DNA from 3 places in the Micromonospora sp. NPDC047521 genome. Region 2 is predicted to be linked to each of the others. Evidence: riboswitches for the same ligand, from Rfam matches in the RefSeq annotation. Region 2 holds a riboswitch; each other region holds the start of a gene.
What was found. A riboswitch is a leader RNA that binds a small molecule or an ion and turns the genes downstream of it on or off. The one in region 2 is predicted to bind cyclic di-AMP.
Positions count from the first base shown of each region.

Region 1 (7,559 bases), on a different contig from region 2:
GCCGTGTAACCGGTCTTCTGCACGGTGTCGATGAGGTCGTCAGGTGTGACGCCGTCGACGTAGCGGACGGTGGCCTTCTCGGTGGCGTAGTTGACCGTGGCGCTCACCCCGTCCATCCGGTTCAGCTTCTTCTCGATCCGGGCGGCGCAGGCGGCGCAGGTCATCCCCCCGATCGCCAACTCGATCCGGTTCGGCGCCTCGGGCAGCGGTCTGCTGGTGGTGGTCATCGTCTGGTCCCGTCAGTTGTGCCCGTGCCCGGGGGTGCCGTGCTCGGCCTCCCCGGTCGGCGTGGTTCCGCTCGGGCGGGGATCGCCCCCGGCCGTGGCGGCGCCGGCGACGACCGTGAACTCGGCGGTGTGCACCGCTCCGCCGTGCCGGAAGTCGAGGTAGAGCCGGTAGGTGCCGGCCGACGGCACCTCGGCGAGGAAGGTGACGCCCGGGCCGGGGCGGGTACGGCCGTCGCCGGGCGTCCCGGCCGGGTGCACGTGCAGGTACGCCAGATCACCCCGGCGCAGCGCCACCAGGTGCCCGTACGCGCCCAGGTAGGGCTCCAGGTCGGTGACCGGCTGCCCGTCCCGGCTGATCGTCAGGGTGAGCGGCGAGGTGCGGCCGGGCTGCGGCTCGCCGGCCAGGGTGACCGTGTAGCCGTCGACGCTTGTGCTTGTCGCCGGGGCTGGCAGCGGCCGCTCGGTCAACTCGCCGGGGACTGTCACGTCCACCCCCAGGGTCAGCGGCTCGCCACCGGTCGGGGTGAAATCGGCGAAAGCCCGCCACTGCCCGGGACCGGCCAGCGGGGTGGCGACCCGCCAGGTGCCGTCCGAAGTCAGGTCGGGGTGGACGTGCCGGAAGCCGGAGAGGTCCCGGCGGGCCACGATCAGGTGCATCCGCTTGTCGTGTGCGACGTCGTAGCTGGTGACCGGGCGGCCGTCCGGGCCGTCGACAGTGAAGGCGAACTCGCCGGCCGGGGCGGCGACCGGGGCGAGGGTGTACCCACGGTCGGAGACGAGCAGGCCGCCGGGGAACCGGTCGACCGGTTCGTCGTGCTCCCCGTCGGAGTGGGCGGCTTCGCCGTCGTGCCGGATCTCCGCGGTGGGGACGCCGGGGTCGACCACGCGGCCGACCCCGTACGCCGTGCCGAAGACCGCCACGAGACCGAGGGCGAAACCGCCCAGTCGGGTCACCGTGTTCACGCCGGACCTCCGGATGAGCCGTCCACGAGCTCGTAGCCGGCCTCGTCGACGGCGGCCCGGACGGACGCCACGTCCAGCGGCTGGTCGCTGCTCACGGTGACCTGGCCGCTGGCGAGGTCGACCTGGACGTCGCGTACACCGTCGAGGGCGCTGACCTCGGCGCTGACCGCGCTGACGCAGTGCCCACAGGTCATGCCCTGCACCTGGTACGTGGTGTTGACCATCAGACCGTCTCCTCTGCCTCGCTACCGGTACCCGGTGGGGGTATCCGTCAGGTTGGACCGTACCATACCCCCCAGGGGTAGGCTATCCTGGTCGGCATGACCGCACCCACCCCGATCCGCGGGTACACCGCCAGCAAGGACCAGCTGCTCGCGCGGCTCCGCCGCGTCGAGGGCCAGGTCCGGGGCATCGAGAAGATGGTCGACGACGACCGCTACTGCATCGACGTGCTCACCCAGATCTCCGCGATCCAGGCCGCCCTCGACAAGGTGGCGCTGGGTCTGCTCGACGGCCACGCGCGGCACTGCATGCACGAGGGCGCCGCCGAGGGTCGGGCCGACGAGATGGCCACCGAGATGATGGCGGCCGTCGGCCGGCTGATGAAGCGCGGCTGACGCCCCTCAGTCCGACTCCGGGTAGAGCCGGACCCGGCGCAGCAACTGGGCGTTGAGCGCCACCACGACCGTGGACGCCGACATCAGCACGGCGGCCAGCGCCGGGCTCAACGCCACCCCGGCCCAGGCCAGCACCCCGGCCGCCAGGGGCAGCGCCACCACGTTGTAGCCCGCCGCCCAGGCCAGGTTCTGCCGCATCTTGCGGTACGACGCCCGGGACAGCCGCACCACGGCGCCCACCCCACGCGGGTCCGACGAGGCGAGCACCACCCCGGCCGACTCGATCGCCACGTCGGTGCCCGCACCGATCGCGATGCCCACGTCGGCGCGGGCCAGCGCGGGCGCGTCGTTCACCCCGTCACCGACCATCGCCACGGTCAGCCCCCGCCGCTGGAGATCGGCCACCCGGCCGTCCTTGTCCGCCGGCAGCACCTCGGCGAAGACCTCGTCGACACCGGGGCGGAACCCGAGTTCGGCGGCGACCGCCTCGGCCACCGGCCGCGCATCCCCGGTGATCATGGCGATGGTCCGGACGCCTTCGGCGCGCAGCTCGTCGACCGCCCGTCGGGCCTCCGGACGCACCTCGTCGGTCACCGCGAACGCGCCGAGCACGGTGTCCGGCAGCCGCACCAGATGCAGCACCGCCGCACCCCGCGCCGACCAGCGCCCGGTCGCCGTCTCCAGGTCGGCCGGGAGCGACACCCCCAACTCGCGAAGCAGCGCCGGCCCACCCACCGCGTACTCCGTACCCTCGACTGTCGCCCGCACACCGCGGCCCGGCAGCGACCGGAACCTGTGGGCCGGGGCCGGACCCGCGGACCCGGCCGCCGCGACTACCGCCCGGGCCAGCGGATGCTCGCTGTCCGACTCGACGCCGGCGGCGATGCGCAGCGCCTCGTCCCGCTCCACGCCAGGCGTCACAGTCACGTCGGAGACGGTGTGCTCGCCCCGGGTCAGCGTGCCGGTCTTGTCGAAGAGCACCGCGCCGACGGTCCGCATCCGCTCCAACGCCAACCGGTCCTTCACCAGGATCCCGGATCGCGCGGCCACCGCCGTGGAGAGCGCGACGACAAGCGGAATGGCCAGGCCGAGCGCGTGCGGGCAGGCGATCACCAGGACGGTTACCGCGCGGACCAGCGCCTCGTCGGTCCGGCCCAGCGCCGTCCAGACCAGCACGGTCAGCACGGCGGTCCCGGTGGCCAGGTAGAACAACGCGGCGGCGAACCGGTCGGCCAGCAGCTGGGCCCGACCGCCCGAGCGCTGCGCCTCGGCGACCATGCGCTGGATGCCGGCGAGGGCGGTCTGCTCACCAAGCGCCTCGACCCGGACCCGGATCGCCGAGTCGGTGGCGACAGTGCCCGCCACCACCCGGCCGCCGGCCGCGCGGGCGACCGGCCGCGACTCGCCGGTGATCATCGACTCGTCCAGCTCGGCACCGCCCTCGACGATGACCCCGTCGGCCGGCACCCGGCCACCCGGGCGGACCAGCAGCACGTCGCCGACCCGCAGCGCGTCCACCGGCACCGGTTCGACCCGGCCGTCGGCGGCCACCCGCTCGGCCTCGTCGGGCAGCAGCGCGGCAAGCGCCGCGAGGGCTCCCCGGGCCTGCCCGATGGCCTTCATCTCCTGCCAGTGCCCGAGCAGCATGATGGTGACCAGCGCCGCCAACTCCCACCAGAAGTCCAGGTCGAACGCGCCGACGCTGGTGGCCAGCGACGCGGTGTAGGCGACGGTGATCGCCATCGCGACAAGCAGCATCATCCCCGGTGCCCGGTCCCGCACCTCCCGGACCGCGCCGACCAGGAACGGCCAGCCGCCCCACCAGAACACCACCGAGCCGAGCGCCGGCCCCACCCAGGAACTCCCCGGCACGTCCCAGCGCGGACCGAGCCGGTCCGCCACGAGGTGACTGGTCAGCACCACCGGCACGGTGAGCACCAGGCAGACCCAGAACCGGCGGCGGAACATCGCCGGATCGTGACCGGCGTGCTTGTCGTGCCCACCGTGATGCTGACCGTGCGGACCATGTGGTGACTCAGCGTGCATGACTCCACGATCACGGGTCGCACTCCGCCGCGCGGGCGGTTCGGGGACCCCGACACTCCGCCACGACCTGCGCCCCACAGCCTGTGTGGTTAGCATTCCGACGATGGCCCTCCGGATCACGCTGCGCAGTCCGGCACCGGTGCCGCCGCGACACGGCGGCGCCCCCGGCCGGTCCAGCCAGTCGTTCACCGTACGTGATCAAGCGATCGGCATCCCGCGATCCGCCGCGCCCGTCACCGCATTTCCGCGGCGACGGTGAACCGACCGGCCCGCCGGCACGTACCCCGCACCGGATTCGTTGGGAGTCTCGCATTGGGTTCCGACCACAGCCGTTCCGTTCCGTCCGCCCCTCCCCGGGTACGGCGGATCCTCGTCGCGACCGTGGTACCCCTGTTCGTCGCCACGGTGCTCGCGGCTGTGGTGCTCTGGCCTCGGGGCGACTCCCCGCAGACCGGCGGGGGCGCGGACGTCCCGCGCTACCACGGCACAGTGACCCGCGTGGTTACCGAACCGTGCCCGCCCACGCCGCAGACCCCGGAGGGCACGCCGAACGCCGGCGACGGGCGGTGCGGCACGGTGGACCTCCGGGTGCAGGACGGGCCGAGCGCCGGGCAGCAGGTCCAGACACCGGTACCGGACGGCCCCGGAGCACCCCGGGTCGACGTCGGCGACGAGGTGATCCTGGTCGAGCTGACCGACCCCGCCGACCCCGGCGCCAGCAACTGGAACATCGCCGAACACCAGCGCGGCACACCGCTGGTGTGGCTGGCGGTGATCTTCGCCGCCGCGATCGTCGCGTTCGGCAGGTGGCGTGGCCTGGCCGCGCTCGCCGGGCTGGCCGCCAGCTTCGCCATCCTGCTCACCTTCGTGCTGCCGGGCATCGCCGCCGGCCGGTCACCGCTTGTCGTCGCGGTGGTCGGTGCCGCCCTGATCATGTTCGTGGTGCTCTACCTGACGCACGGGGTGACCGCGCAGACCTCGGTAGCTGTCCTCGGCACCCTGGGCAGCCTGGTCCTCACCGGCGTGCTCGCCACCATCGCCACCGCCGCCACCCACCTCACCGGTTTCGGCAGCGAGGACGCCACCACGCTGTCGATGTTCCAGGCCGACGTGGACCTGCACGGCCTCCTGCTCGCCGGGATCATCATCGGCTCGCTCGGGGTGCTCGACGACGTGACGGTCACCCAGGCGGCCACCGTCACCGAACTGGCGAACGCCAACCCGGGGCTGACCCGGTTGCAGCTCTACCGGGCGGCCACCCGGGTCGGCCGGGCGCACATCGCCTCCACGGTCAACACGATCGTGCTGGCGTACGCGGGCGCCTCGCTGCCCCTGCTGCTCCTGCTCACCGCCGACACGCGCCCCCTCGGGCAGATCCTCACCAGCGAGTTCCTGGCGCAGGAGATCGTCCGCAGCGCCGTGGCCACCCTCGGCCTCATCGCCGCCGTGCCGCTGACCACCGGGCTGGCCGCGGTGGTGACCGCCGCCGGACGGTCGAGCGCCGAGCCGGCCGACGACGTCCCCGTCCCCCGGCCCGAGCCGGACCGGGCGGAGGCCCTGGCCGCACTGAGCTCCCCGCGAACGGTCCCGGTGGACGGACCGGACCGGACGCGGACGACACCCCCGCCCACCGCCACCGACGGGTGGCCAGAGCCGAACAGGAGCACGGATACGGCATGGTGACACTCCTCAGCGTGACCAGATCGGGCATCCGGCCTGAGAACCGCATCACTGGTCACTCAACGCCATGGCGAAATGACGCTTTTAGTCGGCATCGGGACGTAGCTCAGGGGGGCGACTCTCGGGTAACCTCGCTGCCGGTCACCGCCGAAGGCGCGAATCGGCGCCTGCGGTGCCACCGCCCAATCGCCAGCCGGCGAGCCGGGAACCCAGGTACGTGGGGTGAATCCGCGTCAGCGGTAGGGGCCACTTCCGCCCCGAACCCGTCAGCTAACCCGGTCGGCGGTCGACGGAAGGGAACATCGTGACGGCACCCCTACGCCGCTGGTTGACGCCCGTGGTGGCCGTGATCGCCGCACTGACCGTGCTCGCCGGCCCCCTCCCGGCGAACGCCGCCCCGACGACGCCGACGCCGTCCGGGCACGAGGAGGACGGCGAGCCGACACTGCTCAACGACGTCATCGAGAAGACCAACCGGGACTACGTGGCGGCCAAGTCCCAGCTGGACAAGTCCAAGAAGCGGCAGGCGGAGCTGGCGGCCGAGGTGGACCGCGCGAAGGCCGAGCTGGACGCCCTGGCCCCGCAGGTCAGTCAGATCGCCGCCCAGTCCTACCGGACCGGTCGGATCGGCGCCATCGCGATGCTGCTGGAGAGCGACGCCCCCGACTCGTTCGTCAGGCGGGCCGCCGCGCTCGACGAGATGAACATGGTCAACGAGAAGAAGCTCTCCGAGGTCAACGCGGTGAAGGCCCGCGCCGAACAGGCGAAGCTGCTTCTCGACGCGGAGGTACGGGAGCAGCAGAAGCAGACCGCCCTGATGGCGAAGGAGAAGCGCGACGCGGACAAGGCGCTCGCCCTCGTCGGTGGGAAGGGCTTCACCGGAGGCCTGGTGGACGCCACGTCGCCGGTCGCCCGGATCGGTCCGGGACGCACCGCCGACGGCGACTGGAAGCCGCAGTCGTGCAGCGAGGACGACCCGACCACGTCCGGCTGCGTCACGCCGCGCACGCTGCACGCGTACAAGGAGGTCAAGCGGGCCGGCTTCAACAGGTTCGTGGGCTGCTACCGCTCCGGCGGGCCGTGGGAGCACCCGAAGGGCCGCGCCTGCGACTGGTCGTTGCAGAAGAGCGGCTTCAGCCCGTGGCACAACGACGACACCCGGACGTACGGCAACAACGTCGCCGCGTTCCTCATCCGCAACGCCGACCGCCTCGGCATCTACTACGTGATCTGGAACCGGCAGATCTGGTTCCCGGCGACCGGCTGGAAGTCGTACAGCGGGCCGTCGAACCACACCGACCACGTCCACATGTCGCTGCTCTGACCCACCCGCTCAGCTGATCGAGGGCCGTCCCGCACCGCGGGGCGGCCCTCGTCGCGTCAGGCGGCGGCGGGCGTCGACGGCCCGTCGGGTACGTCGAGCGAGGCGACGCCTGCCGGAACGGCCGCGACCGGGCGCACCACACCGGCGGCGAGCCGGTACGACACGCCCACCACCGCGCACCGCCCCCGCGTCACCGCGTCGGCCAGCACGGACGACTGTTCCAGCAACGCCTCGACGGTCTGTGCGATGTGGATGTCGACGATGCCGTCGATGTCGTCGACACCGTCGGCGGCGGCGCGACGGAGGCTGGGCAGCACGGCGTCCACGACTGCGCCGAGGTGCCCTTCGGGCGCCACGCCGGTGGAGGCGACCTCACGGGCTGCCTGGACCGCGCCGCACGAGTCGTGGCCCAGCACCACCACGAGCGGGGTGCCGAGCACCGTCACCGCGTACTCCACGCTGCCCAGCACCTCCGGGCCGGTCGTGTGCCCGGCCGTGCGGACCACGAACAGGTCACCCAGCCCCCGGTCGAAGATGATCTCGGCGGCGAGTCGGGAGTCGGAGCAGCCGACGATCACCGCGAACGGGTGCTGCCCGTCGGCGACCGCGGCCCGGTGCCCGGCGTCCTGGTTGGGGTGGCGCGGGGAGCCGCTGACGAAGCGCCGGTTGCCGGCGGCCAGCTCGGCGTACGCCAGGGCCGGC
Region 1 covers NZ_JBVJGN010000002.1:27,336-34,894, forward strand. The annotation lists gene ACZ6N8_RS03985 (heavy metal translocating P-type ATPase) at 1-227, opposite strand, end outside; gene ACZ6N8_RS03990 (hypothetical protein) at 240-1,190, opposite strand; gene ACZ6N8_RS03995 (heavy-metal-associated domain-containing protein) at 1,187-1,414, opposite strand; gene ACZ6N8_RS04000 (metal-sensitive transcriptional regulator) at 1,511-1,807, shown strand; gene ACZ6N8_RS04005 (heavy metal translocating P-type ATPase) at 1,814-3,853, opposite strand; gene ACZ6N8_RS04010 (YibE/F family protein) at 4,166-5,536, shown strand; cyclic di-AMP (ydaO/yuaA leader) riboswitch at 5,703-5,833, shown strand; gene ACZ6N8_RS04015 (coiled-coil domain-containing protein) at 5,838-6,857, shown strand; gene ACZ6N8_RS04020 (carbonic anhydrase) at 6,914-7,559, opposite strand, start outside.
Region 1: another riboswitch for cyclic di-AMP. It lies ahead of ACZ6N8_RS04015 (coiled-coil domain-containing protein); the one in region 2 lies ahead of ACZ6N8_RS08675 (coiled-coil domain-containing protein).

Region 2 (7,559 bases):
TCACCACCACCGTCTCGGCGCCCGCGGCGTGCAGGTCGTACATGGCCCGGGTCAGCTCCGGCATCTCGTCGCTGCGGGCACGGCCGTCACGGATCAGCTCCTCGTGGCTCACCTTGAGGAAGAAGACCCCGCTGTCCAGCACCGCCCCGAGGTGGTCGCCGGAGAGGTCGACGACGACCTGACCACCGTTGGCCCCGAGGTCGGCGGCGAAGCGCCGGTACAGGTCGGGCGGGACGAGCCACGGCTCGTTGGGTCCACTGAGGATGCTCACGGGGGCTCGCAGGCCCTCACCCAGGGCCAGGTTGTAGAGCTCGTCGAGCTCGTGGCGGCTCAACGGCTGCCCTGGCACGTCGACGATCTCCTGCCGCGACCCGTCCCGCCGGTCGTGCACGTACCCGCCGCTGCCGGAGTCGCGGACCACCACCTTGAGGTCCACCCCCTCGCTGACCAGCAGCGGTTCCAGCACCTGGCCGATCTCGCCGCCGAGAGCGGCGCAGAGCACCACGTCGACCCCCAGCGACAGCACCATCCGGGCCTGCCACACGCCCTGCCCACCGGGGTGCAGGTGCAGTTCGGTGTGGTCGTTGGGCTGGTCCACGGTCACGGTCAGTTGCGGAGTGGGCGCGAAGACCATCACGTGCCCGCTCACCTGTCGCCACCGTTCATGAATCCGCCCTCCGTCACGGTCAGTAATTCCGTACTAACCGATCTTAATGGGACAGTTGGCGGCCGACGTGGCAACGGCCGCTGTCCGACGGGCGTTGCCAGCCCGATCGGCGTACGGCACGATCGGGCGACAAGCGACGGCGGGAGACGGTGTGCTCAGGCGCGATACCTTCAGTTACACCGTCCAGGCCCGGTGCTCAGCCGCTGACGCCGCCGCGCTGCTCAGCGACCTGACCCGGCAGGGCGAACTGCACCCACTGATCGTGGACGTCCGACAACTGCCGCCCCGCCCCGGCGCCCTGGCGAGCTACGCCATCAGCGACCGGCTGGTGGCCGGCCCGCTACGCTTCCGGACCACCTACCAGGCGGACGTGCTCACCAGCGACGACGACGAGATCGTGATGGTGGCCCGCCAGTGGCCCGCCACCACGGTGCACAACCACACCCGCCTACGCCCCGAATCGGACGGCCTGCTCCGGGTGGACGTCGAGATCACCCTGAGCGCTCCCGCCCCGCTGTTCCGGTACGCGTTCCGCCAGGCCCGCGCCGCCCACCTCGCCCTCGCCAGCCGCCTCGGCCCGGCCCTCGAACGCGCCAGCAACCCCCCACCACCCGCCTGACCCACCTCCACGCCTCCGCCCGCGCCCCCGCCGCACCGCACCGCGCCCCGCCCCGCCCCGCCGCGCCGCGCCCCGCCGCGCCCCGCCGCACCGCACCGCAGGCGCCCCGCCACACCCCGCCGCACCGCACCGCAGGCGCCCCGCCACACCCCGCCGCACCGCACCGCACGCGCCCCGCCACGCCCCGCCGCACCGCACCGCGCCCCGCCCCGCCCCGCCGCGCCGCGCCGCGCCGCACCCCGCCGCACCGCACCCCGCCGCACCGCGCCCCGCCCCGCCGCACCGCGCCCCGCCGCACCCCGCCCCGCCGCGCCGGCCCTGCGACCGTGCCGCCAAGATCCGCGCAGCTTCCCCGATGTTGCTGCCTCCGGCGCGCTGGAGGCAGCAACATCCCTGAACTTGCGCGGATCTTGCTTGCGCTCCCGCAAGATCGCGCTCGATCCAGGATGTAGTGCTGTCCCCACGACGCCGAGGCCACTACTTCCTGGATCGAGCGCGATCATGGTCGGCGGCTCCGGCGGCTCCGGCGGGGCCGGCGGGTCCGGCGGGGCCGGCAGGGCCGGCGGGTCCGGCAGGCCCGCTGGGGCCGGCCGGTCCGGCGGGTCTGGCCGGTGCGGCGGGTCTGGCAGGCGCGCTGGGGCCGGCCGGTGCGGCCGGTCTGGCCGGTCTGGCAGGGGTGGCGGGGGTGGCAGGGCGTGCGCGGTCGGCGCGATCACGACCGGTGCGACCGGCGCGGGCGGTTTGGGCTGAGCTGGTGGGGCGGGCTGCGCGGGTGGGGCGGCGCCCCCAGGGCTTGTAGGTGGAGAGCACCGTCGCGATGATCATCAGGCTGGTCGAGACGGCGGGGGCGATCACCAGGTCGGCGCGGTCCCGGGCGGGCAGTGCGGCCCCCAGGGCTCCGGCGTGGCGCAGGTTCGGGGTGAGCAGGAACAGGACCAGCCCGACCATCACCGTGGTGAGCACGAGTTTGACGAGCACCCAGCGGTAGCGCAGCAGTCCCCAGGGGGTGAGGAGTGCGCTGGCCACGCCGATCAGCCAGACCAGCACGCTCAGCGGCGCGAACAGCACGGTGCCGAGCAGCGCGGTGACCGGGTAGACCGTGGCCGGGTCGGCGCCGCGCTGGACCGCCACGCCGAGAGTGAGCAGCACCAGGTCGGTGCCGAGCCAGCCGAGGGAGGTGACCAGGTGCAGGGTGAGCAGTGCCTTGCGGGCCGTGGGCGGAAGTCGCATGGGAACGATGCTGCCGCCGGGCCGCCGCCGGGTCGTCCGACAGTCGGCGACATCAGGGGTACGCCCGCTGACGTACCGGTGGCCGGCCCCCCGGTTCGGGGCGCCGGCCACGGGTGGGGGTCAGTACACCGACAGGTGCACGTGGTTGGTGTGGTCGCTGGACGGGTCGCCACCCGCCCCGCTGTACGACTTCCACCCGCTGCTGGGCAGCCAGATCTGCCGGTACCAGATCACGTACAGCACGGCGAGCCGGTCGGCGTTGCGGATGAAGTAGGCGGCCAGGTTGTTGCCGTACGTCTTGTCGCCGCCGGTGGCGTCACCGCCGAAGCCGTTCTTCTGCGCGGCGAAGTCGCAGGCCCGACCCTTCGGGTGTTCACCTGAGCCGCCGGAGCGGTGGCAGGAGACGTACCTGGTGAAGCCGGCGGCCTTTGCCTGGTTGAGCGCGTGCAGGGTCCGCGGGGTGATGCAGCCGCTGGCCGGGGTGGGGTCGTTGACGCTGCACGACTCCGAGGGCCAGGAGCCGTCGGAGTTACGCGGCGCGGCCGTGGCGTTCGCGCTGGACGTCCCCCGGTTGGAGCCGCTGTCGGAGGTGGTCTGCGGCTTGGGTGTGGTGGCCACGGTCAGGGCCCGTTCGGCCTGTTCCTTGCGCTTGGCCATCACGGCGACCTGCTTGCGCTGCTCGCGGATCTCGCCGTCCAGGGCGACCCGGGTGCGGGTGGCCTCGTCCTTGGTGGCGATCAGGTCGCGTAGCACCCGGTCCTCGTTGGCGGCGACCGCGTCCAGCGCGGCGGCCCGGTCCATGAAGCCTTCCGGGGTGTTGCTGTTGAGCAGCGCCGACATCGCGCCGAGGCGGCCGGTGCGGTAGGCGACGCCGGCGATCTCGCCGACCTTGCCGCTGCGGGCCTCCAGTTCGGCCTCGGTGGTCTTGAGCTGGGTGGTGAGCTGCTGCTGCCGCTGCACGGAGGTGTCCAGGGCGCGCTTGGCGTCCAGGTAGCCCTTGCTGGCGGCTTCCAGTTGGGCGCGGAGCGCGGGGGTGCCGCCCTCTTCGTCGCTGTCGGGTGCCGCGGCGGCCCGCTGGGTGGTCGGGGGAGCGGCCGCCGCCCCGGCCGGGAGTGCGACGCCGAGGGCGAGCATCGCGACGATCAGGGCCGCCAGGCGGGCGGCGGGTGGTCGTGCTGGTGCCACTACGCATGTCCTTCCGTCAGCCGCCGACCGGGTTAGCTGACGGGTTCGGGACGGAAGATCCCTACCGCTGACGCGGATGCACCCCAGGAACATGGTTCCCCGGTTCGCCCGCTCGGGCGATTAGGCGGCGGCCGCCACCGGCGCCGGGAGGGCGCCGCCTGGTGGAGGCCGGGACCGAGCCTACCGGGGCAGGTGGGGCGCTTGCAGCCGATGTGACGGACGGTGCGTGCGTCATGACCAAAAACTCGGGCAAATGCGAGCGTACTTCTCGAAAGGCGGTCACCATTCGACCGAGCCGCAGGCGCCGGGCGCGGCACCGGGCTCGATCTGGAGCGTCGCGTGTTCGATCCGGAAGTCGTCGTGCAGGGCGGTACGCGCCGCGCTGAGCACCGTGCCGACCTCCGCGCCGGGCGCCATGGTCAGGTGCGCGGAGGCCACCTCCATGCCCGAGGTGAGCGTCCAGACGTGCAGGTCGTGGACCTCGACCACGCCGGGCACTGCGGCGAGCCGGTCGTGTACGGCGGTGACCTGGAGGTGTTCCGGGGCGGCCTGCACGAGGATGCGGACGGCGGCCCGGCCGAGTCGCCACGTGCGCGGCAGGATGAACACGCCGATGGCGACCGCGACCAGCGGGTCGGCCCACCACCAGTCGGTGACCGTGATGAGCAGCGCCGCGCCGATCACGCCGACTGAGCCGAGGAGGTCGCCGAGGACCTCCAGGTACGCCCCCTGGAGGTTGATGCTCTCCCGCGCGCCGGCACGCAGCAGCGCGAAGGCGACCACGTTCGCGAGCAGGCCGAGTACGGCGACCGCGAGCATCGGGCCGGCCAGTACCTCGTGCGGGTCGCCGAACCGGCGGATCGCCTCGATCACCACGTAGACCGCCACGCCGGAGAGCAGGACGGCGTTGGCGAGTGCGGCGAGCACCTCTAGGCGGTAGAGGCCGAAGGTGCGCTGCGGGTCGCCTGTCGACCGGCGGGTGGCGGTGATCGCCGCGAGTGCCATGCCGATTCCGAGCACGTCGGTGAACATGTGCCCGGCGTCGGAGAGCAGAGCCAGCGAGCCGGTGCGGAAGGCCGCCACCGCCTCGACCACCATCAGGGCGGCGAGCAGCCCGAACGCTGCCCAGAGCCGTCCCCGGTGCTGGTGTGCGGCATTGGCGACCGACGCGTGGTGGTGGTCATGACCTGCGCCCACGAAACCCACCCTCCGCCGCCAGTCGGGACCCGGTCAAATGTATGCGCACATCGCTATGTGTGCAACTATACGGGCGGCACCCGCCCCGACGGTGCTCGTCGGGGCCCGATCAGCCGGTCGGGTCAACGGTGGTGAGCCGCTGCGTGGCCCGGGAGAGCGCCACGTAGAGCGTCCGTACCCCGGCACCCGGATCCGCCCGGATCTCGCTCGGGGCGACCAGCACCACCCCGTCGTACTCCATGCCCTTCGCCTCCAGGCTGGTCACGACCTGCAGGCGCGGTGCGCCGAGCGTGCCCAGCCAGCCGGCGACCTCGTCGCGGCGGGGGACCGGCGTGATCACGCCGACCGTGCCGTCCACCTCCGCCAGCAGACCGGCGGCCGCCTCCACGACGGCCGTCTCCAATCCGGCGGCGGGCACGATCAGCTCGACCGGGTCGACCCCCGTGGAACGCACGGCCGTCGGCAGCGGCAGGTCCGGGTAGAGCCGGCGGATCTCCGCCGCCGCCACCGCGAAGATCTCCGACGAGTTGCGGTAGTTGGTGGTGAGCGTGAAATCGTGCCGCTTGCGCCGGCCCAGCGCCTGGTCCCGCGCGCGGGACAGCTCCTCCGGGTCACCGGTCCACGCCGTCTGCGCCGGATCGCCCACCACCGTCCAGGACGCCAACCGGCCGCGCCGACCGATCATGCGCCACTGCATAGGCGAGACGTCCTGTGCCTCGTCGACCACCACGTGCGCGTACTCCCGGTAGTCCGCCGGCCGTTCCCGGGCCGCCGCCCGCGCGGCGCGCTGCCGGTCGCCGAAGGTGCTCAGCTCACGGACCCCGCCCGCGAGCTGGAACGGGTCGCGCCGCGCCCGCGCCGGCTGCGCCGGCTTGCCGAGCAGCGTGTCCAACTCGTCGAGCAGCGCCACGTCCGCGATGGTCAACCCGGCGGAGTCCAGTTCCCGGTACGCCGCGCCCAGCAACCGGATCTCCGCGCCGGAGAGGATCCCGCCCGCGTAGCGGCGCAGGCGGTCCGGCCGGGCCAGCCAGCCGAGCACGTGCCGGGGGTGCAGTCGCGGCCACCAGGCCTTGAGGAACTCCCGGAACTCCGTGCGCTCGGCGATCTCGTCCTCGAAGGCCCGCTGCTCCGGCAACCGGCCCACGTTCAGCCGGCGGGCCTGTGCCCAGAGCGCGGCGAACACCCCGTCGAAGCCCGCCCGCCGCACCTCGTTGCGTCGGGCGCCCCGGTGCAGCGCGCGGTCCCGGATCGCGTCCAGCTCGGCCCGGTCCAGCCGCAGCAACGCACCCCGGTAGAGCAGCCGCAGCTCGCCAGGCCCGCCCGGCACGGCGTCGCGGACCGCCCGCTCCAACACCCGGCGCATCCGCAGCGAGCCCTTCACCGCCGCCACCTCGGGCGGGTCGGTACGGGTCGCGGTCATGCCCGGGAAGAGGGTGCCCAACGAGTGCAGGGTCGCGGTGTCCTCACCGAGCGACGGCAGCACCGAGGCGATGTACTCGACGAAGACCGACGACGGGCCGACCACCAGGATGCCGCCGCCGGCGTACCGGCTGCGGTCGGAGTACAGCAGGAAGGCGGCCCGGTGCAGGGCGACAGCCGTCTTGCCGGTCCCCGGACCACCGGCGACGATCGTCACACCGGAACCGGGCGAGCGGATCGCCTCGTCCTGCTCCCGCTGGATCGTCGCCACGATGTCGCGCATGCCCCGGCCGGTGGCCCGCGACAGGGTGGCCAGCAGCGCGCCGTCCCCGACCACAGTCATCCCCTCCGGGGCGGCGGACGGGTCCAGCAGGTCGTCCTCGACACGGGTGACCCGTTCACCACGGGACTGGATGGTGCGGCGACGCACCACGCCCAGCGGCTGGTTCGGGGTGGCCTGGTAGAAGGCGGCGGCGGCCGGCGCCCGCCAGTCGACGACGAGCGTGCTGGCATCCTCGTCGCGGATGCCGAGCCGCCCGACGTGAAGCGTCTGCCGGTCCCGCAGGTCCAGACGGCCGAAGACCAGCCCCTCGTGCTCGGCGTCGAGGGTGTGCCGCCGCTGTGCGGCGTGGAAGACCATCGCGTCACGTTCGACGAGCGCGCCGAACGTGCCCACCCGCGCCATCCGGTAGCCGTCCCGCTCGGCGCGTACCGCCGACCGGCGCAGCTCGGCCAGTCGGGCGTACACCCGGTCGAGGTGCCGTTGCTCGACGGCTATCTCCTGCTCCAGGGCGGTCTGGTCGGTCAACGCACGCTCCTTCGATGTCGCCGGCAGACGGCGCGAACCGCGCGGGCCAACCGCAGAAGGGTACGGCCCCGGGCCGGGCCCGCCGCGCCCGAGGTGCGCGAACGTGCGCTCAGGCGCCCGCGCCGGCGGGAGTCGCCCCGCCCATCGGCGCCCCGGCGAGTACGCGACGCAGGACACCTGTCAACGCGGAGTTCACCTCGTCCGGGCGTTCCATCATCAGCATGTGCCCGGCGCCCGGGCACACGGTCAGCTCGGTGGCCGGCAGCGCCGCGGCGATCGACTCGGCACACGGGGGAGGGGTCAGCCGGTCGCGGTCGCCGACGAGCGCGGCGGCCGGCAGGTGGGCAAGCGCGGCGAGGGTGTCCAGCCGGTGCTGGGCGCCGATGGAGGCCCGGAAACCGCCTATCGAGCGCAGCGAGGCGCGGGCCACCGCC
Region 2 covers NZ_JBVJGN010000003.1:220,910-228,468, forward strand. The annotation lists gene ACZ6N8_RS08660 (PfkB family carbohydrate kinase) at 1-634, opposite strand, end outside; gene ACZ6N8_RS08665 (SRPBCC family protein) at 819-1,286, shown strand; gene ACZ6N8_RS08670 (hypothetical protein) at 1,764-2,516, opposite strand; gene ACZ6N8_RS08675 (coiled-coil domain-containing protein) at 2,637-3,701, opposite strand; cyclic di-AMP (ydaO/yuaA leader) riboswitch at 3,707-3,838, opposite strand; gene ACZ6N8_RS08680 (cation diffusion facilitator family transporter) at 3,981-4,898, opposite strand; gene ACZ6N8_RS08685 (HelD family protein) at 5,008-7,125, opposite strand; gene ACZ6N8_RS08690 (alpha/beta fold hydrolase) at 7,235-7,559, opposite strand, start outside.

Region 3 (7,559 bases), on a different contig from region 2:
ATCGGCGCGTGCCACTCGTACGGGGTGTGCGCCCGCTCGTAGAGGCGGTACAGGTTCTCCCCGCCCCACAGCTCGTGCCCGCTGGAGATGCGGAACGCGGGGGTGTCGACGTCGATCGTGATCGTGTCCGGCCGGTACGTCTGGAGCTTGAGCGCGTGCGCCCCGCTCTCGGCCACCGCGTCGACGATCGCCAGCGCGCGACCCAGGTCGCCGTTGTGGTTGCCGGACATCTCTGCGACCACGAAGGGTCGCTCGCCGGCACCGACCGCGTGCGGTCCGATCTTGGTTGTCGCCGTCATTGGGACCTCTGCTCAGGTACGTCCGCACCGGGGTGCGGTGGTGCTGTCGTCGTCCCCCCGAGGGGTGGACGACCTGGAAAACTCCGGCGCCGGGAGCCGCGCCGGGCGTGGGGTGCGACTCCGACGGTCACGGCAGGCGGCCCCCTGCCAACGCGTCGGACCGCTCGGGTGTCCCGGTGGGCTCCGCGGCCCGCGTCGTGGTGGGGTCCCCTCGGTTCGGGTCCTCGTCGGTCCCGGCGTCCGGGCTCGCCGTCGGGCCCGACCGGCGCAGCCGGCCCGCGACCCGGTGCGCCTGACGCAGCGCCGAGTACGCCAGCCAGTCACCGCGCCCCACCAGCCGGTGCTTGAGCCCGGCCACGCCGGTCGGCACCGGGTAACCGCCGGTGGGCAGGTAGCGGCGGTAGTGCTCGGCGACCCGGTGGAAGAACGCCCGCCGCAGGTGCGGGTGCAGGCGGTCGTCGTTGCCGACCACCACCAGATAGTGGCTGATCATCAGCTCGAACAGCTCGGCCCGCAACCGCTCGTCCGGGTGTTTGCGGGCGACCCAGTCCATCAGCCGCTCGTACTGGCCGAACGCGTCGAAGTGCCGGCCGCTGCGGGTGGAGGTGATCGCGCCCTGGCGGCCCTGCCGGTACAGGTAGCAGACCCGGTCCAGTACGGAGATCTTCTCCGCGCCGATGAGCAGCGGATGGCTGAACGGGATGTCCTCGTACCAGCCGGGGAAGAACCGCAGCCCCAACTCGTCGAGGAAGGCCCGGCGGACCACCTTGTTCCAGGCGGTGTGCTGCACCCGCAGCAGGTGCGGCTGGTCGGCCAGGCGGACCACACCCGGCACCCCGCGCAGCAGGTGACTGCTCGCGTCCACCTCGCGCCGGCCGTCCTCGTGCACCCGCAGGTGGTCCACCATCAGCACGTCGGGCTGGTGTTGGCGCAGCCGGTCCAGCACCGCCGCGATGGTGCCCGGGGGCAGCCAGTCGTCGCTGTCGACGAACCAGACGTACCTGCCGGTGGCCACGTCGAGACCGGCGTTGCGGGCCAGCCCCAGACCCACGTTGCTGCTCAGGTGCACGACCCGGACGCCGTCGCGGCCTGCGTACGCGCGCAGCATCGCGCCGCAGCCGTCCGGCGACGCGTCGTCGACGGCGATCAGCTCGACCGCGTCCGCGTCGCCCGCGGGAATGTCCGCCCGGATCGACTCGAGGCACTGGTACAGGTACGCCTCCACGCCGTACACGGGCACGACGATGCTCAGCAGCGGTGCGTGCGTCGGCTCATTGACCACGCCGCCACCTTCGACGACCCGGGTGGCCGGCCCCGGAACCTGACGTGGCCGAGGAAGGTGGAGTCCCTGAACTCCCGCCGAGCGGAAGGTTAACGACGCTCGTCCGGTTCACCCGGGAGTGACCCGGTAGGGTGCCCCGGTGCGGCCCTGCCGGGTCGTCGCGGGCGTCGCCGTCGCGCCGTCCGACGCCGCGCCGAGGAGGAGACGTACGTGCTGGTGACCCTGCTGATCGTCAGGCGACCGGCATGACGGGCACCACCGACGTCCCGGCGACGGCCCGGCCCGCCCCGGTCACCCGGCTGCCCTCGCTGACCGGGCTGCGCTGGATCGCCGCGCTGCTGGTCTTCGGTTTCCACGCCGGCACCATGCGGATCATCGCCGAGCCGGACTACAAGGCGGTTGTCGACGCGCTGTTCACCCTCGGCCTGTCCGGGGTGCAGTTCTTCTTCGTTCTCAGTGGGTTCGTGCTGGTCTGGTCGGCCCGCCCGGGCGACTCCCGGCGGACGTTCTGGCGCCGGCGGGTCGCCAAGATCTACCCGAACCACCTGGTGCTGTGGGCGGCGGCGCTGCTTGTCGCCTGGTGGTTCGCCGACCCCGTCCTGCCCGCCGTCGCGCTGGAGAACCTCCTGCTGTTGCAGGCCTGGGACCCCAGGCCGGGCTGGTTCTACAGCATCAACACGGTGAGCTGGTCGCTGTCCTGCGAGTTCTTCTTCTACCTGTGCCTGCCGCTGGTGCTGCCCTTGCTGCGCCGGGCGCGGCCCGCGCTGCTGTGGACGCTGATCGTCGCGTTGCCACTGCTGATCCTCGCGCTCTGGCCGGCCCAGCACCTGGTGCCGGAGGACAGCCGGTGGTGGTTCACCCAGGTCTTCCCGCTGACGCGGTCGCTGGAGTTCTGGTTGGGCGCGGTGGCGGCCGAGCTGATGCGCCGGGGCCTGTGGCGCGGTCCCGGCCTGACCGTCGCGAGCGCGATCTTCGTGGCCACCTGGGTGGCAGCGGCACAGTGGATCCGCGCCGAGCTGTGGACCACCCTGCTTGCCGTGGCCTACCTGCTGGTGATCACCGCCGCGGCGGACGCCGACGTGCGGGGCCGACGCTCGCCGTGGCGGTCCCGCCCGCTGGTCTGGCTCGGTGAGGTCTCGTTCGCGTTCTACCTCGTGCACGTGCTGGTGATGACGAGCGTGCTGCGGTGGACGGGGGACTGGGGGACCGGGTTCGGCGGGTGGCGCGGCCCGGCTGTGGTGCTCGGCTTCCTGTCGGTCAACCTCGTCCTCGCCGCACTGCTGCACCGCTTCGTGGAGACACCGATGATGCGCCGGCTCGCCCCGAGCCGCCGGGCCCACACGTCGGCCGTCCCGCGTCCGCGCACACCAGCCACCGGCGCTGACGAACCCACCCACCAGGCCGGGAACGCGCCGACCGCCGGGCCCCGGCCCGAAAACCGATCGACGTACGCCGACTCGCGCTGATCGTCCACGCTGGTCGGCGCGGCGTGACCCGACACGCCCGGCGTCGGTGCGTCCGGCCGGCGACGGCGGTAGCGTGAGGACGTGCTTCCGGTCGCGCTCACCTGTCCCCTGTGGTGGGTGGCGCGCTGGGCCACACGGGTGCTGACCAGCCTGGCCGTCGTCGCCCTCGCGCTCGGCGCGGGCGCACCGCCCGCCTCCGCCGGTTCCCCGACGTTCGCCGACGCCGCGTCGACGTTCACCGCCAGCGGGCCGATCATGCGGCAGGCCAGCGTCGCACCGGGTCTCGTCACCGGCCCGAGCACGCCGTCCGGTCCGGTCGGCGTGGTCGCCATCGGGCACCTGCCGTCGGTCGTCGCCGACGACGCCGCCGACCGGCACACCTCGACCCGGTCGGTCGACCCGCAGCCCGCCCGGCTGGCCGCCGGGATCCTGCCCGCCGCCACGAGTGTCACCCCGGCGAGCGCTGCCCGGTCCGAGCGGCGGCCCCACGCCCACGGCCCGGCCAGCCGGGCACCCCGGGCCCCGCCCTCCCGCTGAGCCATCGGGACGAGCGTCCCGCCGCCGCGCCTGTCGATCAACCACCCGCACCCGTCGGCCCGTGGCCACGCCACGACCCGCCCGGCCCGTGCGGCTCACCGTCGCATCGCTGTCGCTCCGAGGTGTCGATCATGGAGACCGTCGTCTTCTACCAGTTCCTGACCGAGGTGCCGCAGGCCGCCGCCATCTGGTCGGTGCTGTTCCTGCTGGCGTTGAGCGTGCCCGCCGTCCTCGTCGCCCGTCCGGAGCGGGACGGGCCGACGGGTGAGCCGGGCCCGACCGCGCCCACCGCCCGGGAGGCCGCGGCCGCCGAGGCCGCCGACAGGCGCCGGTACGCCGAGGAGGTGGCTGTCGCCGCCGCCGGCGCCGCGCAGACCGCCCGACGGCGACGAGCTGACTGGCTGGTCACCCAGGAGGAGGCGGAGCGGGCCTGGGCCGGGTACGACGAGGCGGACACCGTGGCCCGTCGGTTCGCCGGCGCCGGGGCGCTGCCCACCCCGCGTACCCCGCACACCCCCGCCGAGTACGCCGCCCGGGAGCGGTACCTGCACCGTGCCGCGATGGCCGCGTACTGGCGCGGGGAGCTGACCATGGGGCAGCTCGGTGACGTGTTCGGGCACCGGCGCGGCTGGGATCCCCGCCGGCACCCCGTCGAGCAGGAGGTGCTGCTCGCCCGGGCGATCAGGGACGCGAGGCTCGCCGACTACCGGGTCGCCGCCGAGCGGGAACGGTCGGCCTGGCGGGACGCGGAACTGGCCGCCGAGTCGGCCCGCACCCTCGCCGAGGAGGCGTACGCGGCCGCAGCCCGACTGCGACCCGGCCCGGCGCCGGCCCGCCGGGCGGCGACCGGTGCGGTACGTCCCGCCGCGGTGGCCCGCTGGCGCCCGGCGCGCGTCAGTTGAGCCCGCCCGTCGGTTGAGCCCGATCTGTGACGTGAGCCCGGTCACGGGCCCGCGAAATCGGGCGGTCGGCGCGATCGGGCCCGTTGTTCACGCGAATCCGACGTCGTTGTCGACGACGTGTCCGGTTGTCGACCACAGGCGTCGCCGTCACCGGTTGTCCCATCGAGTCACGTCATCGGCAATACGCGCAGAAATTGTCGCCCAGAATGATGTTTACGCAGGTGGGCGCGGCTTGGCAGGCGTACGCACCACAAGTACTGTCGTCCTGTCCGGTGCGGTTACCGATCGCAAGAGGCGACGCCGCGCCGACCCGCTCAATCGTGATCAACGAACCGGGGACCCATCAGTACGTCCGGGGTGAATCCGCGAGCCACGGCCCGCGGTAGGGCGATCTTCCCGCCCGAATCCGTCAGCTAACCCGGTAGGCGGTGTCGGAAGGAGTTCCATCCTCGTGCAGCACCTCTCCACCCCTCGCTTGTTCCCCCGCCTCCACGGCGTCGCGGTGCCCCCGCTCATCCGTCCGGTGAGCTGACCCCCCGGGTCATCGCCCTTCCCGCCCGGCCGCGCCGGGCGTTCCCCTCGAGCGGTTCACCATCCGCGGACCACGGTTCGCGCGCTGGCGCCTGCCCGGATACCGGCTCGGCCCCGGTGTGCCGCTCTCCCCCCGAACCGTGGAGGACCCCGTGAAGCACACCCTGAAGCGTCAGCTCCGCCGTCTCACCACCGAACGTCCGTACCAGATCGTCGCCGCCTCCGCCGCGGCCCTCGCGCTCGCGACCACCACCGGTGTCCTGCTCACCGACACCGACGACGCCCCGGCCGGCCAGCACACCGCGACCACCGTCGCCGAGATGCGCAGCGACATGGCCGCCTCCCGTGGCCAGGCACGTGTCGCGCCCCCCTCGGCCAGCGCCGCGCCGAGCAGCGCCGCCCCGGCCACCAGCGCCGCGTCGCCCGCCGCGAAGGCCAGCGGCAACCCGGACCTCACCCGTAAGCCGACGCCGCCGAAGCCGCCCGCGACGAAGGTGCTCGACTACGACTACGAGGCGCAGAACACGTACTACAACTGCGGTCCGGCGGCCACCCGCAACGCGCTCAGCGCCAGCGGCATCGACCGCACCCAGAACGAACTCGCCGTCAAGCTGGGCACCACCGAGATGGGCACCAACTCGGCCCTGGACACCACACGCGTGCTCAACGCCGAGGTCAAGGGTTCCCCGTACCGGACCCGGATGTTCGCCGGCACCCCCAGCCCGGCCCAGATGGACCAGCTCCAGGCCGACGTCGTCAAGGCCATCACCGACGGCCGTGGCGTGGTGGCGAACGTCGCCGGCGACGCCGTCGACACCAACGGCGGCTGGCACTCCTACGGCGGTGGGCACTACATCGCCGTGGTGGGTTACCGGGACAACGGCCGGACCGTGCGGATCGCCGACTCGGCGAACGCGGCCGACGCGTCGTACTGGGTCACCACGATCGACCTGGCCAACTGGATCGCCACCCGGGGCTACTCCGCCTGACCCAGGCGGATGGACCGCCGCGGGCGCCGTCCCCCACGAGGGGCCGGCGCCCGCGGCGTCTTCGTGTCGTGCTCAGTAGTCGATGAAGCCGTACAGCGCGAGGTGGTTCGACTTCGTCCCGCTGACCGTGTGCCCGATGCTGGACGGCCGTACGGTGCCCTTCACGAACAGATAGTCGATCTTGCTGGACCCGCTGGTGGCGGCCGAGCCGTAGCCGGTCATGCCGTAGCCGCTCAGCGTGCTGGCCGCGATGCCCGTGCGGTTCGCGTCGATCCCCACGATCCGGATCGTGGAGGCGTTCAACAGGCTCGTCGCGTCCGCGCCCAGGTGGATGCCGCTGTTGGCGATGCCCCGGTCGCCGTCGCCGGCGCACGCGTTCTGCCGGTTCTCCTGCGGCAGGTGCATGGTCGCCGCGAACACGCTGGTGCCGGTCGCCCTGATCGTGAACCGGGCCGCGATGGCGCTGGTCCGCTTCCACTTGTAGTAGTCGGTGCTGTCCGGGTCGCTGTTCGGCGGCTTGTACAGCGTGCACCCGGCGCCGTTGGCGTACGCCGTGCCCGGCTTGAGCCAGCCCGCGCTCCAGTACTTGGAGATGTCGCCGGCGGCGAGGCTGAGCGTCCTGGTGTTCCAGATGATCGCGTTGGTCTGCTTCTTCTTCAGGTCGCCCAGCGACTGGGAGCTGCACTTGTGCGTGCTGCCCCACGGCTCCGGGTCCGTCCAGGCCACGATGGCCCCGTACGTGCCAGCCGGGTAGCCGAACTTCGCCGACAGTTGGTCGGCGTACGCCTCGGCCTGGCCGCTGCCGCGCACCTGCTGCACGATCAGCAGGTCCGGCGCCACCACACCGCTGGTGCCTGTGCGTCCGGCGTCGTCGACCAGGATCGAGGTCAGGTGGTCCGGTCCGGAGATCCGGGTGCAGCTCCCGTCGGCGTTGTTCACCACCAGGTTCTCGATGTTGTTGTTGTAGACCCGCAGGACCCGGTCGGCCGCCGCGACAGTCGCGCCGTGCGGCGCGACGCCCGACGGCGTGCCGAGCGCGGGCGCGTCAGGTGCCGCGCCGAGCGCGACGACGGCCACCGCCGCCGCAAGCGTTGATCGATGCCTTCTGAGCACGGAGGCTCCCTCCCGCGACGACGATGCCCGTCCAGGCGCCGCACTCTACAGTGGATCATCGCCGGTCGGGTCCGCGTTCGACTCTCGTTCCGGGCCGCGAACCGTGGGAGACTGCGGCCGTGGCGGATGAATCGGGTGGTCAAGCCGGTCGCGGACCGATCCTGCTGCTGCTGCACGGGATGGGGGCGAGCGGCGACGTGTGGCTGCCCTGGGCGCCGCTGCTGGAGCAGCACTGGCCCGCGCGGTGGCTCGCCCCGGACCTGGCCGGTCACGGCTGGTCGGCGCCGCTGCCGTCGTACTCCTTCGCTGGTCTTGCCGACCGGATCGCCCGCGGCATGGCGGCCGACGACCGGCTCGTCGTGCTCGGGCATTCGCTCGGAGGCGTCGTCGGTCTCGCGCTGGCCGCCCGCGACGCCGGACTGCCTGTCGACGCGGTGGTC
Region 3 covers NZ_JBVJGN010000004.1:366,278-373,836, reverse strand. The annotation lists gene pseI (pseudaminic acid synthase) at 1-299, opposite strand, end outside; gene ACZ6N8_RS12430 (glycosyltransferase family 2 protein) at 427-1,581, opposite strand; gene ACZ6N8_RS12425 (acyltransferase family protein) at 1,827-3,047, shown strand; gene ACZ6N8_RS12420 (hypothetical protein) at 3,129-3,584, shown strand; gene ACZ6N8_RS12415 (hypothetical protein) at 3,716-4,486, shown strand; cyclic di-AMP (ydaO/yuaA leader) riboswitch at 4,788-4,929, shown strand; gene ACZ6N8_RS12410 (C39 family peptidase) at 5,158-6,006, shown strand; gene ACZ6N8_RS12405 (hypothetical protein) at 6,079-7,119, opposite strand; gene ACZ6N8_RS12400 (alpha/beta fold hydrolase) at 7,239-7,559, shown strand, end outside.
Region 3: another riboswitch for cyclic di-AMP. It lies ahead of ACZ6N8_RS12410 (C39 family peptidase); the one in region 2 lies ahead of ACZ6N8_RS08675 (coiled-coil domain-containing protein).